One region of the Chryseobacterium sp. Marseille-Q3244 genome, then DNA from elsewhere that is predicted to be linked to it. Evidence: riboswitches for the same ligand, from Rfam matches in the RefSeq annotation. Region 1 holds a riboswitch; each other region holds the start of a gene.

Evidence for each region. A riboswitch is a leader RNA that binds a small molecule or an ion and turns the genes downstream of it on or off. The one in region 1 is predicted to bind S-adenosylmethionine.
Region 2: it holds a riboswitch for S-adenosylmethionine, as region 1 does, so the genes downstream of both, NBX25_RS11640 (SusC/RagA family TonB-linked outer membrane protein) here and NBX25_RS02580 (TonB-dependent receptor plug domain-containing protein) in region 1, are expected to answer to the same signal.
Region 3: it holds a riboswitch for S-adenosylmethionine, as region 1 does, so the genes downstream of both, NBX25_RS10850 (alpha/beta fold hydrolase) here and NBX25_RS02580 (TonB-dependent receptor plug domain-containing protein) in region 1, are expected to answer to the same signal.

Annotation. Positions count from the first base shown of each region.
Region 1 is NZ_CALNWX010000001.1:553,774-557,393, reverse strand. Features, by position in the region: gene NBX25_RS02580 (TonB-dependent receptor plug domain-containing protein) at 1-1,899, opposite strand, end outside; SAM riboswitch class I at 1,994-2,098, opposite strand; gene NBX25_RS02575 (alpha-amylase family glycosyl hydrolase) at 2,197-3,620, opposite strand, start outside.
Region 2 is NZ_CALNWX010000005.1:315,272-318,891, forward strand. Features, by position in the region: gene NBX25_RS11640 (SusC/RagA family TonB-linked outer membrane protein) at 1-1,914, opposite strand, end outside; SAM riboswitch class I at 1,998-2,094, opposite strand; gene NBX25_RS11645 (helix-turn-helix domain-containing protein) at 2,356-2,688, opposite strand; gene NBX25_RS11650 (transposase) at 2,766-3,203, opposite strand.
Region 3 is NZ_CALNWX010000005.1:151,779-155,398, forward strand. Features, by position in the region: gene NBX25_RS10845 (ACT domain-containing protein) at 1-1,193, opposite strand, end outside; gene NBX25_RS10850 (alpha/beta fold hydrolase) at 1,197-2,135, opposite strand; SAM riboswitch class I at 2,198-2,305, opposite strand; gene NBX25_RS10855 (MGH1-like glycoside hydrolase domain-containing protein) at 2,494-3,620, shown strand, end outside.

The sequences.
Region 1 (3,620 bases):
TTCTACTGCATTTCCTTCTCCTACTACTGAAATATCAGATAATCTGGAATCTGTGATATTGCTGGTAATGACAATTCTGTCTTTCACTTTAATAATATATCCGTCTACAGTAATGAATAAGCCTTTGGCAGGTTGTAAGGTAAATCCGGCACTTCCGTTTACAGATGTTTCCTGTTTTAATTTATCAAATCCGAGAACCTCTGCTGCCTTGCTATCATTATTAAAAATTCCTTTCCTTACAATTCCATCACCTGAAGTAGAAATATCCGCAAAAGAGTTATTAAAATACTGCTGCTGAAGTGATGGTGCCCTGAATCCTGTTCCTACAGCTGCTCTTACTGCATAATTTTTCACAAACTCATATCTCACAGCCAATTTTCCGTTCAGAGTACTTCCAAAATCTGAATAGTTTTCAAATCTGGCAGCAGCATCAATATTCAGTTTCTTAGCAAGATCATAGGAAATATCAGCATACACCGCTGTTGAATGCCTATCTTTTTTCAAGGCATTATCCGGTGAAAAACCTATAAAAGACTGAGAACCTCCTGCCCCAATCACTGTAGAACCTTGTGTTGCAACATTACCGTTCACATCATATTGGGTATAAGAAGCCTCATCGCCTGCTTTAATCTGGTATTGTTCAAACCTGAATTCTCCTCCAAAGGCAATATTGAAGTTCTTTATCTTTTTTGAAATATCAAGATTAATGGTATTTTGCAGAAAACTGTGTGCTCCTGCATAAAATCGGGTGGGCGATTTTATCCCAAGAGAAGCATTATTGGTATTGCTTACGTTATAATTGAAAGTATTGCTCCCAAAGGTATTACTCAGGTCTATCAGCCAATTATTAACATTATATTTCGCACCCACAGCATAGGAAATATCGTAGATCTGAGAATTCAGAACTGCCTGAAAACCGTTAGGGTATATTTCTTTAACAATATTAAAATCTTCATTGGGAAGTCTTCTGAAACCATACCCTTTTCCTTCTTTAATGCTGAAACCACCAAAGGAATAGAATTTAAAGTTATCGTTCAAAGGGTATTCTGCATTGAAAAACAATTGCCCTTGTCTGATTTGGGCATCTCCGATCTGGAAATTAAAATAGTCTCTTGTTAATCCTCTTTTATTTATTTCTTCATCATCATTTTGTCTTGCAATATCTGGATTATCTGCAAATTCGTAGGCAAAATTATTTCCGAAAATATCAAGATCGTGATTTTGGGTTCTCGTTGTTTTTCCTCTGTGACTTAGCTGTAATGAAAGATTGATAAAACCTTCATCTTTACCCAAAGAAGTTCCATAATTAACGCCGGCCTGGTAAGTATCACCATCATTTCTTCCACTTAATCCATAGGTTAAACTTGCTGAAGCGCCTGCATTCTTTTTTAGAATAATATTAATTACTCCTGCAATGGCATCAGAACCGTATTGTGCTGCTGCACCGTCTCTTAACACTTCAATTTTTTCAATAGCAATGACAGGAATTGTACTTAAATCTGTTCCTACAGATCCATTTCCTACCGTATTCTGATAGTTTACCAGGGAAGTTGTATGTCTTCTCTTCCCATTAAGCAATACCAACACCTGATCCGGTCCCATTCCTCTTAGTGTTACAGGATCAATATGCTCCGTTCCATCAGAAGCAGACTGTCTCACAGCATTAAATGAAGGGATCACATAATTCAGAATGTCCTGAGCCGTCATTTGTGGAGATGATCTTTGGACTTTATCAATATTGATTACATCTACAGGAACCGGCGTCTCCAATTTTGTTCTTTTAACATTTCGGTTTCCGACGATGATAATGTCTTCGATTTGTTTTCCTTTTTCCTCCTGCTCCTGGGCAGCGACTAAAATTGTCCCTAGCAATAATATAGCAGTGCTTAATTTTTTCATCTTTGTTCTTGCCAATTAATAATATTCTTCCGCAGATGATTCTGCAGCTACACAAGACTTCAAGAAATGGAATTCGTATAAGAAATATTGACTTCACTTATCTCCCCATCGGGTTGGAATTAGCACCTTTACACTTTTGGAATCGTGTAGGTTGCTAAGGTTTCATTGGGCCAAATCCCTCCACCTTTCTTGATAAATCTAGTGCAAAGGTAGACTAATTTTTCAAATATGCAAAAAGCGGATAATCACTACCAAGAAAAAAGGCAAATTCGCTGAATTGCCAATTTGCCTTTGTATTTATTTTACGATCATTTTTTCAATAGCCATTCCGTTTTCTGATTTCAGATGAACCAGATACATTCCCGACGGATAATTGACTCTTAGTTCATAAGTCCCATTTTCTTTATTCAACTTAAATGAATCCAACTTTTTACCACTTCTATCGAAGATCATGATTTCTCCATTTCTGGCTTTGTTAAATATTAATTTTGCAACACCATTTTTGATCGGATTATCAGCAATCTGAAGGGATAGCTTGTTTGCAGCATTCACATCAGAGGTAGATAAAGCTCCGGCATAGTTTCCAAAAATTCTGAATTCTCCAGCCTGTAAAGTGATAGGAGCTGTTGTTGAAGCGATGTTTGAAACCGTATCATCCATCAGGTTTTTCCACTGGCCAGCATAAGGAAAATAAGGAACAACATTTTGTACAGCAGTAGAATAATTTGCCAGAACGACTACGTTTTTCATTCCGTTGATTGTATTGTCATATACATAAATTCTTGTGATAAGCCCATCAGGATCATTGGCAAGATTGTTTGACTCTATGGTGTAAGTCTTTGATTTGAATACCGGATTGGTATTTCTGATATCAATAATCTTTGCCCAAGTATCATAAACTGCCTTTCTGTTGGCATCGGTATCATATCCTAATGTGAAGGCTACAGGTTTTTCATCGGTTCTGCATCCATTGTTAATGCTACCATCCGTACATCGGTTGATACTGAATTCGTAGCCCAATTCTCCAAACTGCCAGATCATCTTAGGACCGGGAATGGTAAAGAAAGTAGCTCCAAATGTTTTCATCCTTTCCAAAGCCGTATTCAAATTCTTTACACTATAACTTCCATTGATCGCTCCATAAGCGAGATTTTTAAACATCAGCCTTTCTTCATCATGACTTTCTCCATATCCTACAGCACACATATCGGTAAAACCATGAAGACTATGATTCATGCGGTCATAATTGCTATTATCTTTATACCCCATCGTATTTTGATTATAAGGCTCTGTTTGTTTATTCCAAAGCATCACTCCTTTTCCTTCTGCCACTCTGTAATTGGCCCATTGCTGTTCTTCTGCATCAGTTCCCAAATGCTCAAATATCATATAAGAATTAGGATCCAGTGCCCATTGTCTGTCTGCATAGTTCTTCATAATATCTACCCTATCCTGCTGATAAGCATTTGTACAGTTTTCATCATTTTCAGAACAGTTTTGCGTAAAGCCTTTTGTCAAATCCCAACGAAACCCATCAATACGATACTCCTTTAACCACTGCTGAAGACACCTTTCAACGTAATATTGAGTTGAAGGACTGGTATGGTTAAAATCATTAAACACATTATATGAATGTTTAGGAACCTGATTGAAATAAGGATTATTAGCTGCCACATCACCGTAACCATCACCATCCGGATCTATATTCCAGAGTCTTACCA
Region 2 (3,620 bases), on a different contig from region 1:
TGAGTCCCTGTATAATTCCTGATAAGCATAATAAAGGCTCTGTCCATTGGGCCTTAATAATTTATCATTCCCCTGTCCTCCATAGCTTGCACGTAATGTCAACTGATTGAAGAAATTTAGATTTTTAATAAATTCTTCATTTGAAAGTTTCCATGAACCTCCTACAGACCAGAATGTCCCCCATCTGTTATCTTTTGAAAATCTTGAAGAACTATCAGCTCTTGTAGATGCAGATAAGAAATATTTATTATCAAAATCATACTCCACCTTTCCAAGGAAACTCAACAAGCTTAATTTATCACTATTCCCTCCAAAATCCACTAACAGAGAGGCTGCATCAGGCTCATAGTAGTTGGGTAATGAGAAACCTTGTCTGCTACCGGAAATAATTTGGTAATCATATTTATAAAATTCATGACCTCCCAATACATTAATATGATGTTTTCCAAACCTCTTATCATAAGTCAGAATATTACTGGTCGTATAGGAAAGTGTTCTGCTATTCGCTTTTCTTACAGATCCTCCGGTCTCCTTTCCTTGTCCAAGAAGCGGATTGGTATAAAAATGCTCATTAAAGCTAACAAGATCAACAGAAAAACTTGTTCTAAACTTCAGCTCCGGAAGAAATGTAAACTCCATAAATCCTTTCCCTGAAAAATTATCGATCTTATTTTCATTTTTATCCAATGGTAAACTTGCCGCTAAATTTTGATTCTGAAGTGCCGCAGTAGGTCTGTATCTTCCAAAATCATAAATCTTGTTCCCTTCCGCATCCACTACATAAGATCCATCCGGATTTCTTTCATAATAAGGATAAAAAGACGGAATTGCCCTTGCCGCCTGAATAATATTACTCGCCTTAGAATCTGAAGAACTTGGAGCCTGCTGAATACTGTTCGTGTAACTTAAGTTCGCTCCAACATTCAACCATTTTTTAACTTCAGAATTTATTTTTAATCTCGTACTGTATCTTTTAAACCCAGATTCAATAGCCATTCCTTTATCATCTAGATAACCTAATGAAAAGAAATAATTACTTTTTTCATTTCCCCCGCTGATGTCTAGATCAACCTGATTTCTGGAAGCAACTCTTTGAAGAACATCTCTCCAGTCATCATTCCATAAAGCTCTCGCCCCCGGTAATAATTTCCCGTCTGTTCCCACTGGTTTTGGATAATTAGCTCCATAAGGATTAATTGATAATCCGGTACCAGATACAATATTGTCTGTTGCCATCTGTGCTGCCTGTTGTGCAGAAATCTGACCGGATTGGTATCCGTTTCTCATTGCCTCCCAATACAATTGGAAATATTGATCCGTAGTGACCTGCTCATAATCTTTTACCGCTCTGCCTGAAAACCCCTGGCTGATGTTAAGGTTTACCCTGGCTTCTCCTTTTTTACCGGATTTTGTGGTAATGATAATAATTCCGTTCGCTCCTCTTGAACCATACAAAGCACTTGCCGTAGCATCTTTTAAAACACTGATGGATTCTATATCATTAGGACTGATCGCATTGATGTTTCCGTCAAAAGGAATCCCATCCACAACGTATAAAGGCTCACTGGAAGCACTAACCGAACCTACCCCTCTGATCCTGATCGTAGAAGTAGCTCCAGGCTGTCCTGATGCACCGGTAACCTGAATTCCGGGAACCTGTCCTTCCAATGCTTTGGTAATGTTGGTCACAGGTCTGTTATTGATTTTATCACTGGAAATTGTTGCTACGGAACCGGTGTAGCTATTTCTTTTTGCTTTTCCGTAAGCCACCACAACCACTTCATCAATTTCCTTTTCTTTAAGAGTATCCTTTTTCGGTTTGGAATTTTGCCCGCTTACACTTACAATTCCTAAGAAAAATACAGCAACGGGTGGAATCCAAATTTTAGAATTAAATAGATTTTTATTAATCATAATCAATTTTATTTACCATATATTAAAATTTTGCCCTTTACTGAAAAAACAGCAAAGGGCATCGATAAATACGATAAACCAAATGCTTATTTTTCCTTTAAAGGCTGAATGTAACACCTTACATAACGCAGGTTGTCAAGACTTCGTAGGGTCAGTTCCCTCCATCTTTCTTTATAAGCCGATCGAAATATGGTTGCAAATCTATAAACTTTTAGTCTACAAAACAAGTAGACTTATAAAATTTTCATGATAATTTTTCAAAATTTATTATAATATTTTATTAATACCCACCACTATAAGACCTTAAATAAATTATCATTTTAATAAATATGATAAATATCATTAAATTGTATTTAATGATAAAACCATCTCATAATATCAAAAAAATGGTGCCTAAGCACCATTAAATTAAAATCTCTAAAAACCGTTTTAAATGTAAAATTATTGATTACATTCAAAACTTTTTTTCCACTTTGCTAAAGTATTTCTACTCATTTTAAATTGATTCGCCATTTGAGTATTATTATATCCATGGTCTTTTTGAAAATTTAAAATTTTTATAATAGCAGACTTATCATAAGACTTATGTCTTTGATTAAATTTTTCTGTTTCAATTCCTTCTAATCCGAAGACAATTTCATTAAGCTTAAGAACATCCAATGCCGTCAATCTTTTTTTTTGTAAAATAGGCGCACATATTTCAAGTTTTTGAGGATGCTTCATGGCAATGATATCAGTATAAATTCTTATATAATCAGGAGCTTGTTCTATCATATATTCAATGTTTTTAATTTAATATTTCAGTGCATGAGCCAACCATTTATTTCTAACTATCAAAATGAAAAACCTACTTAAGATTTATCATACTTACTAGCCCATTTATAAAGTGTAGTTTTAGGAATCTTGTATTCCTCTATTACCTGTTGCTTTGTTTTCTGCCCGGTACTGATAAGTTCCAAAACAAAATCTATTACTTCTTTAGTATATACATTCTTCCGAAACTGCGGAAGAGAAGAATCCTTTTTGGGACTAACTGTATTATATCCCATATTGGCTTGCGGTGCAAATATGATGATATGCTGGGTATAGATTCTAAAGAAATCATATTCTAAAAGCTTACTCCATCTCAACAGAACTTCCGTATCCAGACTTTTTTGCATAAACATTTCATACACCTCATCGTCTGTTATATTAAGAAAATTGCAAACCCGAATCATTGAAATTCCCAAGCTCTCATATCTTTCCTTAATACACGCTCCTATATGAATGTTTTTAAAATCAAATACCATTATTTAAAAATTACATATTGATAAATTAAAAAATCAGGCAGAATTAAGATTCATCACCAAAATATGGAAATTAGCAAGATGAAAAAATCACAATTATAACTGGACGTTCTACCTGATATTATTTATTTCATTCAGTCCCAAAAATAATATCTTCTTATGTATGACTGCTTTACAACATCATCTTCAAAGAAAAGGAGAAGGCATCTGCGGCTTTCAAACATCTTTTGAGGCACAGCATAGCTCCAAATCTCTGAATGCCAATAGTTAAAACCATGTCCTAACATTGAGACGATTTCCTCTTTACTCTTATTAAGAAAAATCTCCGGCTTAATCAGCTGTAAATCCTTATATAAATACTTCATTATACAGTGCATATTATTAAATCAAACTAAGAAATCATTGCGTCTATCCGTCTTC
Region 3 (3,620 bases), on a different contig from region 1:
GGAACCAGATTTTGAATGTTGATATCTTCAAATTCATTGATTAAGTCTAGTTCTCTAGCCAAAATCAATAGCTTTCTTGCCACGTCATTTCCTGACAGGTCTTCTCTTGGATCTGGTTCTGTATATCCTTTTTCTAAAGCTTCGTTGATAATTGTTGAAAACTTATCTTCTCTCAAAGAGAAATTGTTGAAAACATAACTCAATGTTCCCGAAAAAACTCCTTTAATTCTTGTGATATTCTCTCCTGAAAGGTGTAATAATTTGATTGTATCAATTAACGGAAGACCTGCACCTACATTGGTTTCGTACAGATAACGTCTATTGTTTTTACTCAACGTATATCTTAGTTTTCTGTATTCTTCAATCGGAAGGGTGTTGAAAATTTTATTGGAAGACACCAGATCAAATCCGTTTTCTGCTAATGCATGATAGTTTTTCACAAAGTCTTTACTTGCTGTGTTGTCTACAACAATCAGGTTCTCCAATTGATTTTCATTGGAAAAATTGATTAATTCCTGAACGTCCGAAGAATGCTCTGCCGTTAAAACCTCATCAGACCAATTATTGTCAAACCCTTTTTTATTGAATGCAATTTTCTTTGAATTGGCTACTGCAACAACTTTCAGATCTACTTTTTTACGTCTTTTGATCTCTTCTGAAGACTCAAGAACCTGCTCAATTAATGTTTTCCCTACATTTCCATGGCCAATAATTGCCAGATGAACGGTCTTCGGCTTTTTGAAAATCTCAGATTCTATAATATTCCTGGTTTTTTCGTCCTGTGAAGAAGTCACCACGATATTTACTCTGTTTTCACCGGCAACCTGATTTAACAGCAATGGGAAAACATTGTTTCTTGCGAGTTCTGCAAAAATTTTGTTAGAATCTTCTGCTACAAAACCTATAACAGAAACATTGTTGATACTGTATATTTGAGATACTTTTCCTGATTTTCTTTCTGTTTCAAATTCATCAATAAGACAAGCCACTGCTTTTTCAGCATCATTTTCGTGAACTAAAATAGAAATTCCGTTTTCTATAGCTTGCTGAGAGATTACTCCCACACTGATGCGCGCTAAAGTAAGCGCTTTAAAAATTCGTCCGTCAATTCCGATTTCCCCTAAGAAATCTTCCCCTTCAAATTTGACAATTGATCTGTTCTTCAAAAATTTTATTTCTTTAGCATTTTTCATTACTTATAAAATGTTTTTTATGATATTATTTAATTGTTGATATTCCATTAGGAAGGCGTCATGCCCATGTATAGATTGGATCTCGTGATAAGAGATATTCTCCTTTTTCTTTTTCAGTTTTTCAAAACACATTCGGATTTCAGAAGCCGGGAAGAATAAATCTGTATCTACGGAGATCATGTGCATTCGTGCTTGTATATTCTCCAGAGCAGTTTCATCAGCATTGATATTCATCAGTAAATGATTCATCAGCTTGTATGCTTGTAAACTAAACCTTTCGTTTAGTGCGTTACCATGATAAACCAGCCAGTCTTCTGATTCTAAGCGTTGCCTTTCCTGATTGTATTTGTTTTGAAATCTGTCGTTAAGTGATTCCGGAGTTCTATAGCACAACATCGCATGGATTCTTGCTTTTTGTAATGGTTCTTCTTTATCATTCAATAAAAATTTCTGAACCAGACATTGTGCATGAAGCCAATCATGAGTTCTGTAATCACAGGCAATGGGAATAAAAATTTCTGCAAGCTTTGGTTGTTTTGCTAACATTTCCCATGCAATTCCTCCTCCCAGGGAGCCTCCAATAATGGTATATAAATTTTTGATATGTAGAGCTTCTAATCCTTTCAGAAAAATATTGGCTATGTCTGAAGGCTTGAAGTCTTCATAGTTTTCAATTAAAAAATGATCGTATCCGTTACCGGGGATATTGAAACACAGAACAGTGTACTTATTAGTATCAACGATCTGATTTTCGCCTACCAATTGTTTCCACCAACCTTTTTCTCCGGATACATTTGAATTTCCGGTAAGGGCATGGTTAATTAAAATAATTGGGGCTGTAAACAGATCTTTCCCGAAAAGCTCATAGCTCAACGAGATATTGTATTCCTTTTGGGAATGGGTTTGATACGAAAGATTAATATAGTTTAGTTCTGTTTTCAATTCTATTATATATTTTAATACAATTGAAAATGCCACAGGAAATGGCTGAAAAGAACTTCAGTAAGTTATCTGTCCAAAATAATTTTGGTAGAACGTAGCACCTTCTTTGCTTGCGCAAAGGGTTGCTAAGGTTTCATAGGGTCTAATCCCTCAACCTTTCTTGATAACATTTTCAATATTTGAATGAACGAATGGTGCAAAGGTAGTTCTTTTCTTTTAAAATCAAAAAAAAAATAATTTAATATTTTAAAAAGCCCTTAAATAGAAGTCTCTCAAGGGCATATTAATTATTCTTCAGATAAAATGAATTGGAATTATTTTTCAAAAAAACTACCTTCGTATAGAAAAATGATGATATATGATCGCCGAAAAAGAAAGATTACAAGATACCAAATGGAAAAACTGGGGACCTTATGTAAGCAACCGGCAATGGGGAAATGTAAGGGAAGATTATAGCCCGGACGGAAATGCCTGGAACCATACCAATCATAATAATGCGGAAAGCTATGCCTACCGTTGGGGTGAAGAAGGTATTGCAGGAATTTCTGATGTAAAACAGCTGTTCTGCTTTGCGCTTTCGTTCTGGAATAAAAAAGATAAAATCGTTAAGGAACGTTTCTTTGGTCTGAGCAATCCTCAGGGAAACCACGGAGAAGACATCAAGGAAATTTTCTATTATCTGGATAATACCCCTACTCATAGTTATATGAAAATGGTTTACAAATATCCAATCAATGAATTCCCTTATGATGAACTCGTTACAGTCAACGGAAGACGCAGCAAACAGGAACCGGAATATGAGATCTTTGATACAGGAATTTTTGATAATGATGCCTATTTTGATATTTTCATTGAATATTGTAAAGCAGATCACAACGATATTCTGGTAAGAGTAACAATATGCAACCGAAGCCAACAGGATGCCCCGATAGTGGTAGCACCAACAGCTTGGTTCAGAAATAATTGGAAATGGGGTTATAATACCTATAAAGGAGACATGAATGCCTCCGATGACGGAAGTATTACTATTGGACACGACAGTATTTCCATCAAAAAGTTTTATTCAAGAAATGGAAATGCTCAAAGTGTATTCTGCGAAAATGAAACCAACACTCCAATGTTGTATGGAGCACCACAGACAGAAAACACTTATTTTAAAGATGGCATCAATGATTTTATCGTCCATCATAGTAACACCGTAAACCCTGAAAAAAGAGGAAGCAAAGCTTCTTTTTTAATTGATGAACTCATTGGAGCCGGGCAATCTCAGGTCTTTGAATTCAGACTATGTCCTGAGGAAAGCGATGAGCCTTTTGAAAATTTTGATAAAATCTTTGAGATCAGACAATCTGAAGCAGAAGAATTTTACCATGAAATTCAGAATGATACCACCAATGAAGACGAAAGGAATGTTCAAAGACAAGCTTTTGCAGGACTTCTTTGGAATAAACAGTTTTATCACTATAATGTTGGAAAATGGCTCAA